DNA from 2 places in the Enterobacter sp. I4 genome. Region 2 is predicted to be linked to the other one. Evidence: predicted binding sites of a transcription regulator. Region 2 holds the regulator's gene; the other holds the start of a gene.
What was found. The regulator LexA, encoded in region 2, represses DNA repair genes until DNA is damaged. The targets are predictions, from matches to a motif close to TNCTGTATGTACATACAGNA.
Positions count from the first base shown of each region.

Region 1: metR (HTH-type transcriptional regulator MetR) is a predicted target of LexA. The motif match lies at 1,808-1,827, and genes of this name have one in related genera.

Region 1 is NZ_JALBUO010000001.1:23,497-29,762, reverse strand. Features, by position in the region: gene metE (5-methyltetrahydropteroyltriglutamate--homocysteine S-methyltransferase) at 1-1,742, opposite strand, end outside; gene metR (HTH-type transcriptional regulator MetR) at 1,859-2,812, shown strand; gene MOQ06_RS00150 (carboxylate/amino acid/amine transporter) at 2,700-3,599, opposite strand; gene yigL (sugar/pyridoxal phosphate phosphatase YigL) at 3,682-4,482, opposite strand; gene pldB (lysophospholipase L2) at 4,513-5,505, opposite strand; gene rhtB (homoserine/homoserine lactone efflux protein) at 5,616-6,236, shown strand; gene rhtC (threonine export protein RhtC) at 6,233-6,266, opposite strand, start outside.
Region 2 is NZ_JALBUO010000001.1:136,130-142,395, forward strand. Features, by position in the region: gene ubiA (4-hydroxybenzoate octaprenyltransferase) at 1-24, shown strand, start outside; gene plsB (glycerol-3-phosphate 1-O-acyltransferase PlsB) at 121-2,541, opposite strand; gene MOQ06_RS00655 (diacylglycerol kinase) at 2,696-3,064, shown strand; gene lexA (transcriptional repressor LexA) at 3,173-3,781, shown strand; gene dinF (MATE family efflux transporter DinF) at 3,845-5,182, shown strand; gene MOQ06_RS00670 (CsbD family protein) at 5,302-5,511, shown strand; gene zur (zinc uptake transcriptional repressor Zur) at 5,560-6,072, opposite strand; gene MOQ06_RS00680 (cupin domain-containing protein) at 6,190-6,266, shown strand, end outside.

The DNA.
Region 1 (6,266 bases), 110 kb from region 2:
AGCGCCAGCGCTATCTGTTTGGCGATGGTTTCGCGGGTCACGTCTTCGCGCGGGAAGGACCAGCAGAGGATCGTCACCGGCCCGGTCAGCATGCCTTTTACCGGCCTGTCGGTCAGCGACTGGGCATACTTCGCCCACTCAACCGTGATCGCTTCGGGGCGGCTGACGTCGCCAATAACCACCGGCGGCTTCACGCAGCGGGATCCGTAGCTCTGCACCCAGCCGTTCTGGGTAAAGACGAAGCCGTCCAGGTGTTCACCAAAGTATTCCACCATGTCGTTACGCTCGGCCTCGCCGTGTACCAGCACGTCCAGCCCGAGGCGTTCCTGCTCGACGATCGCCTGCTTGATGTGTTCGGCGATACCGGTGCGGTAGTGGTTCGCATCAAGGTTGCCCTTTTTGAAGTCCAGGCGCAGGCTGCGGATCTCCGTCGTTTGCGGGAAGGAGCCGATGGTCGTGGTCGGCCACGCGGGCAGGTTGAAGCGGGCGCGCTGGGCTTCGGCGCGCACTTCATAGGGGCTTTGACGCTGGCTGTCCTGGCCGGTGATGGCCGCCAGACGTTTCTCCACCGCCGGGTTATGCACGCGCGCCGAGTGGCGACGTGCCTGGATCGGTGCGCTCCAGTCGGCAATCGCCGCCGTATCGCCGCTGTTCAGCGCGTCGCGCAGCAGGGCCAGCTCTTCACATTTTTGCAGGGCGAAGGCAAACCAGCTTTTTACCTCGGCATCCAGGCGGGTCTCTACGCTCAGGTCGATCGGGCTGTGCAGCAGGGAACAGGACGAGGCCACCCACAGCTCACGTTTGCCGACGATATCTTTGATTTGCGCATATTTCTCCGTCAGATCGGCGCGCCAGACGTTACGGCCGCTAATCAGGCCAGCGGAGAGCAGCCAGTCTGCGGGCAGTCGCTTGTGCAGTTCCGAGACATCGTCTTTACCGTGTACGAGGTCAACGTGTAGGCCCTGCACCGGCAATCTGGCGATGGTGCCGAGGTTCGGCGTCACGCCCTCGAAATAGGTGGTCAGCAGCAGCTTCACCTGCCCTGTGAGCGCGTCATACGCCGGCCTGAAGGCGTCGAGCCAAACCTGGGGCAGCTCGAGCACCAGCGCCGGCTCGTCGATTTGCACCCACTGAATGCCGCGTTTGCCCAGCTCAATCAGCACCTGTTTGTAGACCGGCAGAATGTCCTTCAGCAGGCTCAGACGATCGAACTGCTCGCCTTTCACTTTACCCAGCCACAGGTACGTTACCGGCCCCAGCAGCACCGGTTTTACCTGGTGGCCCAGCGCCAGCGCTTCGTCCACTTCATCCAGAAGCTGGGTCCAGGTCAGCCTGAACTGCTGGCCTTTTACAAACTCCGGCACCATATAGTGATAGTTGGTGTTAAACCATTTGGTCATTTCCGCCGCCGCCGCTGGCTCACCCGTTGGCGCACGGCCACGGCCAATGCGGAACAGGGTATCGATATCTACCGATCCATCGTTGTTCTGATGACGAGCCGGCACGTTGCCAAGCAGCAGGCTGGTCGTCAGAACATGGTCGTACCAGGCAAAATCGCCCACCGGCAGCAGGTCAATGCCCGCCTGCTTTTGCTGCTCCCAGTGACGAGCACGAAGCTCACGCCCCACCGCCAGCAGTTCTTCACGGGTGGCATTACCCGCCCAGTAGCTTTCTTGCGCTTTTTTCAGCTCGCGACGCAGGCCAACGCGAGGGAAACCGAGAGTGTGATTGCGGATTGTCATGGCATACCCCTTGTAGAAATTCGTTATTTAGACGTCCAGATGTTTACACTTCTATAATTGGCAGGTACTGTATATTCCTCAAGCGCAAAATGTTCATGGCGAAGTGAAGGACTTTCATGATCGAGATTAAACACCTGAAAACGCTACAAGCGTTGCGGAACTGCGGTTCTCTTGCGGCGGCAGCGGCCACGCTGCACCAGACCCAGTCTGCCCTTTCGCACCAGTTCAGCGATCTGGAACAACGCCTCGGCTTCCGTCTTTTCGTGCGTAAGAGCCAGCCGCTGCGCTTTACGCCGCAGGGCGAAATTCTGCTTCAGCTGGCTAACCAGGTACTGCCGCAAATTGCCAGCGCGCTGCAGTCCTGCAACGAGCCGCAGCAGACCACGCTGCGCATCGCCATTGAGTGTCACAGCTGTATTCAGTGGCTGACCCCCGCGCTTGAGAACTTCCGCCAGAAGTGGCCGCAGGTGGAGATGGACTTCAAATCCGGCGTCACGTTTGATCCGCAGCCGTCGCTCCAGCAGGGCGAGCTGGATCTGGTGATGACCTCGGACATTCTGCCGCGCAGCGGCCTGCACTATTCGCCGATGTTTGATTTTGAGGTGCGTCTGGTGCTGGCGCCGGATCACCCGCTGGCCGCCAAAACGCGCATTACGCCGGAAGATCTTGCCAGCGAAACGCTGCTGATTTACCCGGTGCAGCGCAGTCGCCTGGATATCTGGCGTCACTTCCTGCAGCCCGCTGGCATTAGCCCACAGCTGAAAAGCGTGGACAATACCCTGCTGCTGATCCAGATGGTGGCGGCCAGAATGGGGATCGCGGCGCTGCCGCACTGGGTGGTCGAGACCGTTGAACGGCAGGGTCTTGTCGTGACCAAAACCCTGGGTGAAGGACTGTGGAGCCGGCTGTACGCCGCCGTGCGCGACGGCGAGCAGCGTCAGCCGATTACGGAAGCGTTTATTCGCTCAGCGCGGAACCACGCGTGCGACCATCTTCCATTTGTGCGGAGCGCGGAGCGACCCAGCGGCGATGTACCCACAGCGAAGCCAGGATCACCGTTCCCCCAATAAGGAAGCTCGGCCAGTGCGGCTGTTCCTGCCAGATGGCGAGGTTCACCAGCAGCCCCGCCGGCACGTGCACGTTGTTCATGATCCCAAGCGTACCGGCGTCTACCTGCGTAGCGCCGTAGTTCCACATGAAATATCCCAGCCCTGACGCCACCACGCCCAGCCAGACCAGCACTCCCCACTGCACGGAGGTAGTCGGCAGCTTTTGCGGGTTGCCGAGCAGAAACCACGCCGCCACCGCGACGATCGCCGCGCCCGTATAGAACCACGCAAACGCGTTGTGCTGTGGCATCGGGCGGGTTTCCATCAGGCGCTTGTAGCCCACCATACCGATGGCGAAGCTGATATTGGCGAGCTGGACGAACATCAGCCCGGTCCAGAAGTGATCGCTCACCTTGTCGTAGCGAATGATCGCCGCGCCAACCACCGCCAGCGCGGCGCTCAGCAGATATCCCCAGCGCAGGCGGCGCTTGCTCAGCAGATCGTAAATCAGCGTGATATAGAGCGGCGTAAGCACGGTAAAGAGCAGAAACTCCGAGACGGACAGGTAAACGTAAGCCCTGAAGCTGAAGAGGTACATGATGCCGAGCTGCATCGCGCCCACCAGCATGTACAGCAGAATGGTTTTCAGCGTTTGCCCGCGGGTGCGCAGGAACGGCAGAAACACCAGCGCCGCCAGCCCTACGCGCATCAGCACCGAGAAGTAGCTGTCGACCGATCCGGCAAGGTATTCGCCAATCAGGCTAAAGGAGAAGGCCCACAGGATAGTGGTGATAATGAGTAGCGCCACAATGCTTGTCTCTGAGAAAGAAGGAGAGGCATTGTAGCGAACTCTTTAGTTGACATCTGAACAATAAATAACCGAATGAAGATTATTCAAGGAACAGCTTGCGCAGGTATTTTGGTACCGCGTTGTCGCCGTTGGTGCCGATGACCTCCAGCTCCGGGTGCAGATCCTTCAGGCGCTGGTGCGCGTTCTGCATGATGCAGCCTTTGCCCGCCATAGAGAGCATCTCGGCATCGTTCATGCCGTCGCCAAAGGCGATGCAGTCTTTCAGATCAAAGCCCAGGCGTTTTGCTACCGCTTCCAGCGCATGGCCTTTGGACACCCCGCCCGCCATCACTTCCAGACAGGTCAGCGTGGAGAAGCTCACGTTTACGCGGTCGCCCCAGCGCGCGTTAATCGCCTGCTCCAGCGGCAGCAGGGCTTCGTGGCTTTCACAGGTAAAGAACACCTTGCTGATCCCTTCAGGATCCAGCAAACCCGGCTCATACAGGGAATAGCTGAACACCGCTTCCTTGAAGAAGCGCATTTCGTCCGGACGATGACGGTTCATAAACCATTCGTCGTCGCGGTAAACGTTGGTAACGATATCCGGGTTGTTATGCACCACGCCAAACAGATCGGTGGCAATATCGCGATCCAGGTTGTGGGTGAAAATCAGGTTGCCGTCCGTGTCATGCACGCGCGCACCGTTGGAGGTGATCATGTACGACCTGATCTCCAGGTTATCGCGGATCTGCCCCACGTCCACGTGGTGGCGGCCCGTGGCGAACACAAAGTTCACGCCGCGGGCAGTCAGGAGTTTTAAGGTCTCTTTCGCGTAAGGCGACAGGGTGTGGTCGGGAGAAAGCAGCGTGCCATCTAAATCAGATGCAACAACCTGGTACATAGGGATTTAAACCTCTGGTAAAAACAAGAATCAGTTATGCCTGTTGAAAAATTCAACAATGGCGTTGAGCGCGACTGAGCGCATAGCGTCCTTTTCAAAAAGGATCTCATGGTACGCGCCGTTGATGACCAGCGGTTTACCCCCTTCACAGGGGTGGCCCGCGGCGGCGCGCAGTTCACAATAGCGGTCGTGCATGCGGTTATCTACCACACGCTCTTCTTCTGCCTGAATCAGGAGCGTCGGCGTGTCATCATCGCCAACGCCAGCCAGCACCTGCTCACCGGCATGAATACCTTCCCGCACCCAGTGCCAGGTGGGGCCGCCAACGCGCAGGCGCGGCTCGTCGGCATAGAAGCGCAGGTTGCGGCGATAACGCTGCCGGCTGTGGGTTAAGACGTTGATGGCAAACGGCAAAGCCCGCCAGCGCCCCGTTCCGATGGCGTAACCTTCGCGAATGCGCTGATGGCCCTCAGCCCAGTCGAGAAGATGGCGCACCATCCAGTCCGGAAAACGTATCACGATGCCATACATCGGCGCGGTAAGCGCAATGGCATCGCACTGGTGATCGTAGCGCTGCAAAAAGAGCGTAGAAATGGCGCCGCCCATGGAGTGCGCCAGAATATAGCGCTTGCGCCACGGGCCGGGCTGCACTTCCTGCTGCCAGAAGGCGGCCAGATCGTCGACGTAATCGCTGAAGTTATCCACGTGGCCGCGATGGGTATCCGGCAACATCCGGCCGGAGAGTCCCTGCCCGCGATGGTCGATAATTAACACGTCAAAACCCAGATGGAACAGGTCATACGCCAGCTCGGCATATTTGATGTAGCTTTCGATACGCCCGGGGCAGACCACAATCACCCGGTCATTTTTTTCATCACGGAAACGAACGAAGCGTACCGGGATATCCCCGACGCCCGTAAACTCATCTTCCTCACGCTGGCGCCAGAAATCGGTCAGCGGCCCCATGGAGAAAGCAGCAAATGCGTTTTCTCGCGTTTCCCAGTCCTTTTTCTGCTGCAACATCGGGTTTCCACCCCCCGTTTTCAGGGAATATTGTTTTTTTCGTCACCGGTCACAAAATGACTTAACAATAGCGTATTGTGGCATAAAAACAGACGTTCCGGGAGCTTCAAATGACCTTCGAGTGGTGGTTCGCTTACCTGCTGACATCCATCATCCTCAGCCTTTCACCTGGCTCTGGCGCAATTAACACCATGACCACCTCCATCAACCATGGCTATCGCGGTGCGGTGGCGTCGATTGCCGGCTTACAGACCGGGCTCGGCATTCACATTGTGCTGGTGGGGATTGGCCTGGGTACGCTGTTCTCCCGTTCGGTACTGGCCTTTGAGGTGCTGAAATGGGCCGGTGCGGCGTATCTGATTTGGCTCGGTATTCAGCAGTGGCGGGCGGCAGGCTCGATTGACCTGAACACGCTCTCCCGGACGCAAACCCGCGGGCACCTGTTTAAGCGCGCGGTATTCGTTAATCTGACCAATCCGAAAAGCATTGTGTTCCTTGCCGCCCTGTTTCCGCAGTTCATCGTGCCGCATCAGCCCCAGGTGATGCAGTACGTGGTGCTGGGCGCGACCACTATCATTGTCGACATCATCGTGATGATTGGTTACGCAACGCTGGCGCAGCGAATTGCGGCGTGGATCAAAGGGCCTAAGCAGATGAAGGCCCTGAATAAAGTCTTTGGTTCGCTGTTTATGCTGGTTGGCGCGCTGCTTGCGTCAGCGCGTCATGCTTAGCGAGAGAGGATAAGATGAATGCCGAAGCCG
Region 2 (6,266 bases):
CTGGCGATGAGTTACTTCTCCTGAAAGCCCGGTGACGAGGTAAAAAAACGGCAGTCAGAGACTGCCGTTTTTCATGTTTTCACATATGCACCTGGGATAGGGCATCGAACCGCTGAAACATCACTCGCCCTGCGTCGAACTCTCAATCGTCAAACGCACATCCGAGGTAATCAGCTCCGCCAGCATCTGATAAACCTTCAGCGTCTCAGCAGGCTCGGCGTCGCCCGTATCGCTGATAAACCCTTCATCGCGCAGCGTCAGTACCAGCGAGCTGAATACCGCTTTGTCGAAGAATTCCGGTGCGTTAATGCCGTGCAGTACGGACAGGCGCTGTGCCAGGGTCCGGCTCTCTTTTTCCAGCGTACCGCGGTTGATTGAAGGGTTTGCACTCAACAACCAGAAGGTGATGGCATAGCGCTGCAATGTTTCGCGCGCGCCGGAAGCGAGGAGCTGCAGGGTACGAGAGCGTGACGGATTGATATGCAGTTCGTCACTATTGGTGGTAATTAGCCCCTGACGATGCATCTCTGCCGACATTTTATCGAGCTCTACCGCCAGCTCATCTTTACTCCAGCGCAGGAACAGCTCCGCTTTCAGCATCGGGTAGATGGTCTGAATATGGCGCAGCAGTTCCTCACGTGAAATACGGCGATGCTGGGTAATTATGGCCGCCATCAGCGACGGCAGCATCAGCATATGCGTGATGTTATTGCGGTAGTAGGTCATCAGCACGGCCTGCTCGCGCGGCAGAATGATGATGTCACCGATCGTATCTTTCTCGACTTCGAACTTGTTCATCTGCAGCGCGTGGTCGATTAGCTCGCTGGCGGTGGCAGACGGCACGGTCGAATCCGCGGAGTACGGCACGTTGCGCATGATGTCCAGGTAGCAATCGATCTGCTCGGTCAGCTGTTCGCGGGTGAGTGAACGCTGGCGAGAGGCCAGAAGCGCGGTACAGCACAGGTTCATGGCGTTCGCAGCACCGGCGTTGTTGATGCGCACCATGAGCTCGGAAGCAATGCCGTTAACCGTTGGCGTCAGCCAGGCCGGGCGTACCGCTTCGATAGGATCGATAGACTCGCGCCACTCCGGAACGTGGTTGTTCAGCCAGGTCATCAGCGGCATTGGCTCGCCAAAGTTTACGTAGCCCTGACCGAGGTTGCGCAGCTTGCTCAGCCCACGCAGCATCTGCGGCAGGCTCTCTTTCTCTTTGGTCGCACCGCGCAGCTCTTTTGCGTAGGTTCCCACTTCCATCACGTGCTCATAACCAATGTAAATCGGCACCAGCGTGATAGGGCGCGTACCGCCGCGCAGCATCGCCTGGATGGTCATCGACAGCGTGCCGGTCTTCGGATCGAGCAGACGACCGGTACGGGAGCGTCCCCCTTCAACGAAGTATTCAACGGAATAGCCGCGGCTGAACAGCTCGCCCAGATACTCACGGAAAACGGTGGAGTAGAGCTTGTTGCCCTTAAAGGTACGACGGATAAAGAATGCGCCCAGACGGCGGAAAATCGGGCCCGCTGGCCAGAAGTTCAGGTTAATACCGGCAGCGATGTGCGGCGGTACCAGACCCTGGTGATAAAGCACGTAAGAGAGCAGCAGGTAGTCCATGTGGCTGCGGTGGCAGGGCACGTAGACAATCTCATGGCCGTCGTGCGCTAACTGACGCACGCGCTCGGCGTTGTGGACGTTAATGCCCTGATATAGGCGGTTCCACGTGAAGCCGAGAATACGGTCGGACAGACGAATCATCTCGTAGGAGAAGTTCGCGGCGATCTCTTCCATCAGCGCAATCGCGTTCTGCTGCGCTTTCTCGTGTGAAATTTTCTTGCTGCGCGCTTCGTCTTCTACTGCACGGGCAATCGCTTTGGATGCCAGAAGCTTGTTGAACAGATCCTGTCGCGCCGGAAGGCGTGGTCCCACGGCCGCCAGACGCTGGCGTGCAAAGTGCATCCGGGCAACGCGCGCCAGCTTTTGCGCAATGATCTTATCGGTGCCGTGTTCGTCCGCCATGCGGCGCAATGAAACGGAAGGAGAGAAGCGGACAAAGCTGTCGCGTCCCAGCCAGGAGACGGCGAAGAACTTCTGAATGCCGTTGAGCATGCGCAGCGGCGGGTTCTCTTCCCCTTTTTCGCGTCCCGGACGACGCCCAAACATCACCGACACCGGCACCATCTGTACGTCCAGATCGGGGTTGCTGCGGTGCAGATCGAGGTAGTCATGGAACAGCTTGATGGACTCTTCTTTCGGCGTGTAATAGGTAAACACGCGTGGCCCGCCATGAATGAACACGTAGCGCGGCAGCAGGGTGCCGTCGACTTCCAGCGGCTCAAGCGGGTCGGGTAAATCGTGCGCCAGACATTGAGCGCGAAGCGTCAGCAGGTCTGCCTTCGAGTTATAAGGCAAAACGTACATAATAGGGCGCGACGTATCGAGCCCTAATTCCAGCGCGGGTTCTGCTGGAATAGACTTACTTTTTACCAGTACGCTTAATGGTAAATTAAGTAATTTGTAGTAAATTCGTGGCCAGCCGGACATAAACGATGTAAAGCCTCTGGTTAATAATGCAATTGCGGCGCAAGGATAACAGAAAGCGCGCAAAATTTCTGTTGTTACCCGTCATACTTGAGGCTGTAGCGCAACGCGCTGTGCCCCCTGTTACAGACGCTCTTTTTCCTGAAAGGTTCTTTAAATGGCCAATAATACCACTGGGTTAACCCGAATCATTAAAGCCGCCGGCTATTCCTGGAAAGGTTTCCGTGCCGCGTGGATCAATGAAGCCGCATTTCGCCAGGAGGGTATCGCAGCTATTGTTGCGGTGATTATCGCCTGTTTCCTTGATGTTGACGCGATTACCCGCGTGCTTTTAATTGGCTCCGTACTGTTGGTGATGATAGTGGAAATTCTTAATAGCGCTATTGAGGCCGTCGTTGACCGTATTGGGTCAGAATTCCATGAGCTTTCTGGCCGTGCGAAAGACATGGGCTCTGCCGCCGTGCTGCTGTCGATTATCACTGCGGTAATAACCTGGGTCACGCTGCTTTGGTCACATTTCCGATGAGCCTCGAGGAATAATTAAGTCCCTGGTTTTTTGTGCAGTTTTTGGTTCCAAAATCGCCTTTGACTGTATATACTCACAGCATAACTGTATATACACCCAGGGGGCGGAATGAAAGCGTTAACGACCAGGCAGCAAGAGGTGTTTGATCTCATTCGGGATCATATCGGCCAGACGGGTATGCCACCCACGCGTGCAGAAATCGCGCAGCGTCTGGGCTTCCGTTCTCCTAATGCTGCCGAAGAGCACCTTAAGGCGCTGGCGCGTAAAGGCGTCATTGAGATAGTTTCCGGCGCGTCACGCGGTATTCGTCTGCTGGTGGAAGAAGAGACCGGTATTCCGCTGGTGGGTCGCGTCGCCGCAGGTGAACCCCTGCTGGCACAGCAGCATATCGAAGGGCACTATCAGGTTGACCCGGGCATGTTCAAGCCGAGCGCTGATTTCCTGCTGCGCGTTAGCGGAATGTCCATGAAAGATATCGGTATTCTTGATGGCGATCTGCTGGCGGTACACAAAACCCAGGACGTGCGTAACGGACAAGTGGTCGTGGCGCGCATCGATGATGAAGTGACGGTTAAGCGCCTGAAGAAACAGGGTAATACCGTACAGCTTCTGCCAGAAAACAGCGAGTTTTCCCCCATTGTAGTGGATCTCCGCGAGCAGAACTTCTCTGTTGAAGGCCTGGCGGTAGGTGTTATCCGCAACGGCGAATGGCTGTAATCTCTTCCTGACAGGCCGCAGTTCCTCTGCGGCCTGGCTTATTTTCTGATTCCGGTAATTTCAATGGCCTTGCTAACTTCTGCCGATAAGGCGTTGTGGCGTCTTGCGCTACCGATGATTTTTTCCAATATCACCGTTCCTCTGCTGGGGCTGGTTGATACGGCGGTAATCGGGCATCTGGATTCGCCGATTTATCTGGGCGGCGTCGCGATTGGCGCAACGGCGACCAGCTTCCTCTTTATGCTGCTGCTCTTTTTGCGCATGAGTACGACAGGCCTGACGGCCCAGGCGTACGGTGCAAAAGATCCCCTGCGTCTTGCTCGCGCGCTGGTTCAGCCGCTTATCCTGGCTTTTGGTGCCGGCGCGTTAATCGTTCTGTTGCGTACGCCGCTTATCGATCTGGCGCTTCATATTGTGGGCGGCAGTGATGCTGTACTGGAGCAGGCCCGGCGGTTCCTTGAAATTCGCTGGCTGAGCGCGCCTGCTTCACTGGCAAACCTGGTCCTGCTGGGCTGGCTGCTGGGCGTGCAGTATGCCCGCGCGCCGGTGATCCTGCTGGTGGTGGGTAACCTTCTCAATATTGTCCTCGATCTCTGGCTGGTAATGGGGCTGCACATGAACGTCCGCGGCGCGGCGCTGGCCACGGCAATCGCCGAATACGGCACGCTGCTTATCGGTTTGTGGATGGTCTGGCGCGTGCTGGCGATGCGCGGTATTACGCTTGCGCTGCTGAAAACGGCCTGGCGCGGCAATATGCGTAAGCTGCTGGCGCTCAATCGCGACATCATGCTGCGTTCGCTCCTGTTGCAGCTGTGCTTTGGCGCACTGACGGTTTTTGGCGCGCGCCTTGGGCCAGAAATAGTTGCGGTCAACGCCGTTCTGATGACGCTCCTGACCTTTACCGCATACGCGCTGGATGGCTTTGCTTACGCCGTAGAAGCGCACTCAGGTCAGGCCTATGGCGCGCGTGAAAGCGGCCAGCTGCGCGAAGTATGGCGTGCAGCCTGCCGGCAGGCGGGCCTGGTGGCACTGATTTTTGCGCTGGTTTACGCCTGCTTTGGCGGGCATATTGTCGCGCTACTCACCTCGTTGCCCACGCTGCGCGAGCTGGCAGATCGCTATATCCTCTGGCAGGTGGTTTTACCGGTGGTGGGCGTGTGGTGCTATCTGCTGGACGGCATGTTTATCGGTGCGACGCGAGGGGCGGAGATGCGTAACAGCATGGCCGTCGCTGCGGCGGGGTTCGGCCTGACGCTGTTGACGCTGCCGTATCTCGGCAACCACGGTCTGTGGCTTGCGCTGGCGGTCTTTCTCTCACTGCGCGGCCTTTCGCTGGCTGTTATCTGGCGTCGCCACTGGCGAAACAATACCTGGTTTCCTGCCCGAAGCGATATATCGTAACGGTTAAAGATTCCGAATATAAAACCAGCTGCCGAATCCTTAACTACAATAATAATCACGTCCAGCAGAAAAGAACGAAGCGGACGATACTCTTAGACGCTTAACACGAGGACACGATTATGAATAAAGATGAAATCGGCGGCAACTGGAAGCAATTCAAAGGTAAAGCGAAAGAACAGTGGGGTAAGCTGACAGATGACGATATGACCGTCATTGAAGGCAAGCGCGATCAGCTGGTAGGTAAAATCCAGGAGCGCTACGGTTACGAAAAAGATCAGGCGGAAAACGAAGTCAAAGACTGGGAAACCCGTAACGACTACCGCTGGTAACCGGACAGTACCCCAAAGGGCGGCCATGAGCCGCCTTTTTCTTTGCCGTCAGCGCGGCTTTTTCTTCACCAGAATGGAGTGATCGTGCTGGCAGGCATCCTGATGGCGGCATGATTCCACCTCCACGCAGGCAGAGCATAAGCCGTGTGCTTCTATCACGTTATGGCGTAGCGCAAAGCCCATTCTGGCTGCCAGCGTATGCATAATATCTTCCACGCCTTCTGCACCTTCCTCCTTTACCACGCCGCAACGATCGCAGATAAACATAGCGGACGTGTGGGTCGGCTGGTCGAAAAGGTGGCAAAGCACGTAGCTGTTTGTTGATTCCACCTTATGCACAAACCCTTGTTCGAGCAGGAAATCGAGCGCCCGGTAGACGGTTGGCGGTTTTGCCTGCGGCTCGCTTTCGCGCAGCAGGTCGAGCAAATCGTACGCGCTGATGGCGCCCTGCTGCAGGCTCATCAGACGCAGTACCTCAAGGCGCTGCGGGGTCAGGCGCACATTGCGTTGCGCGCACAGCTTTTCAGCTTGCGCTAACAGCTCTTTTGTGGACTTGTCCATCGGGCACCTCGGATGTGGAAAGGGTAGAAAACCCTCACTTTATCATGTTCTGATAAAAACACCGAGATCCGCCGGGCTGTGCTATACCTGACGCATCGCAAATGGGGAGAATGCATAATGAAAAGACCTGACTGTATTCGGCACTGGCGGGACGTAGAAGGTGCCGATAACGCCACCTATCCTGACAGCAACGA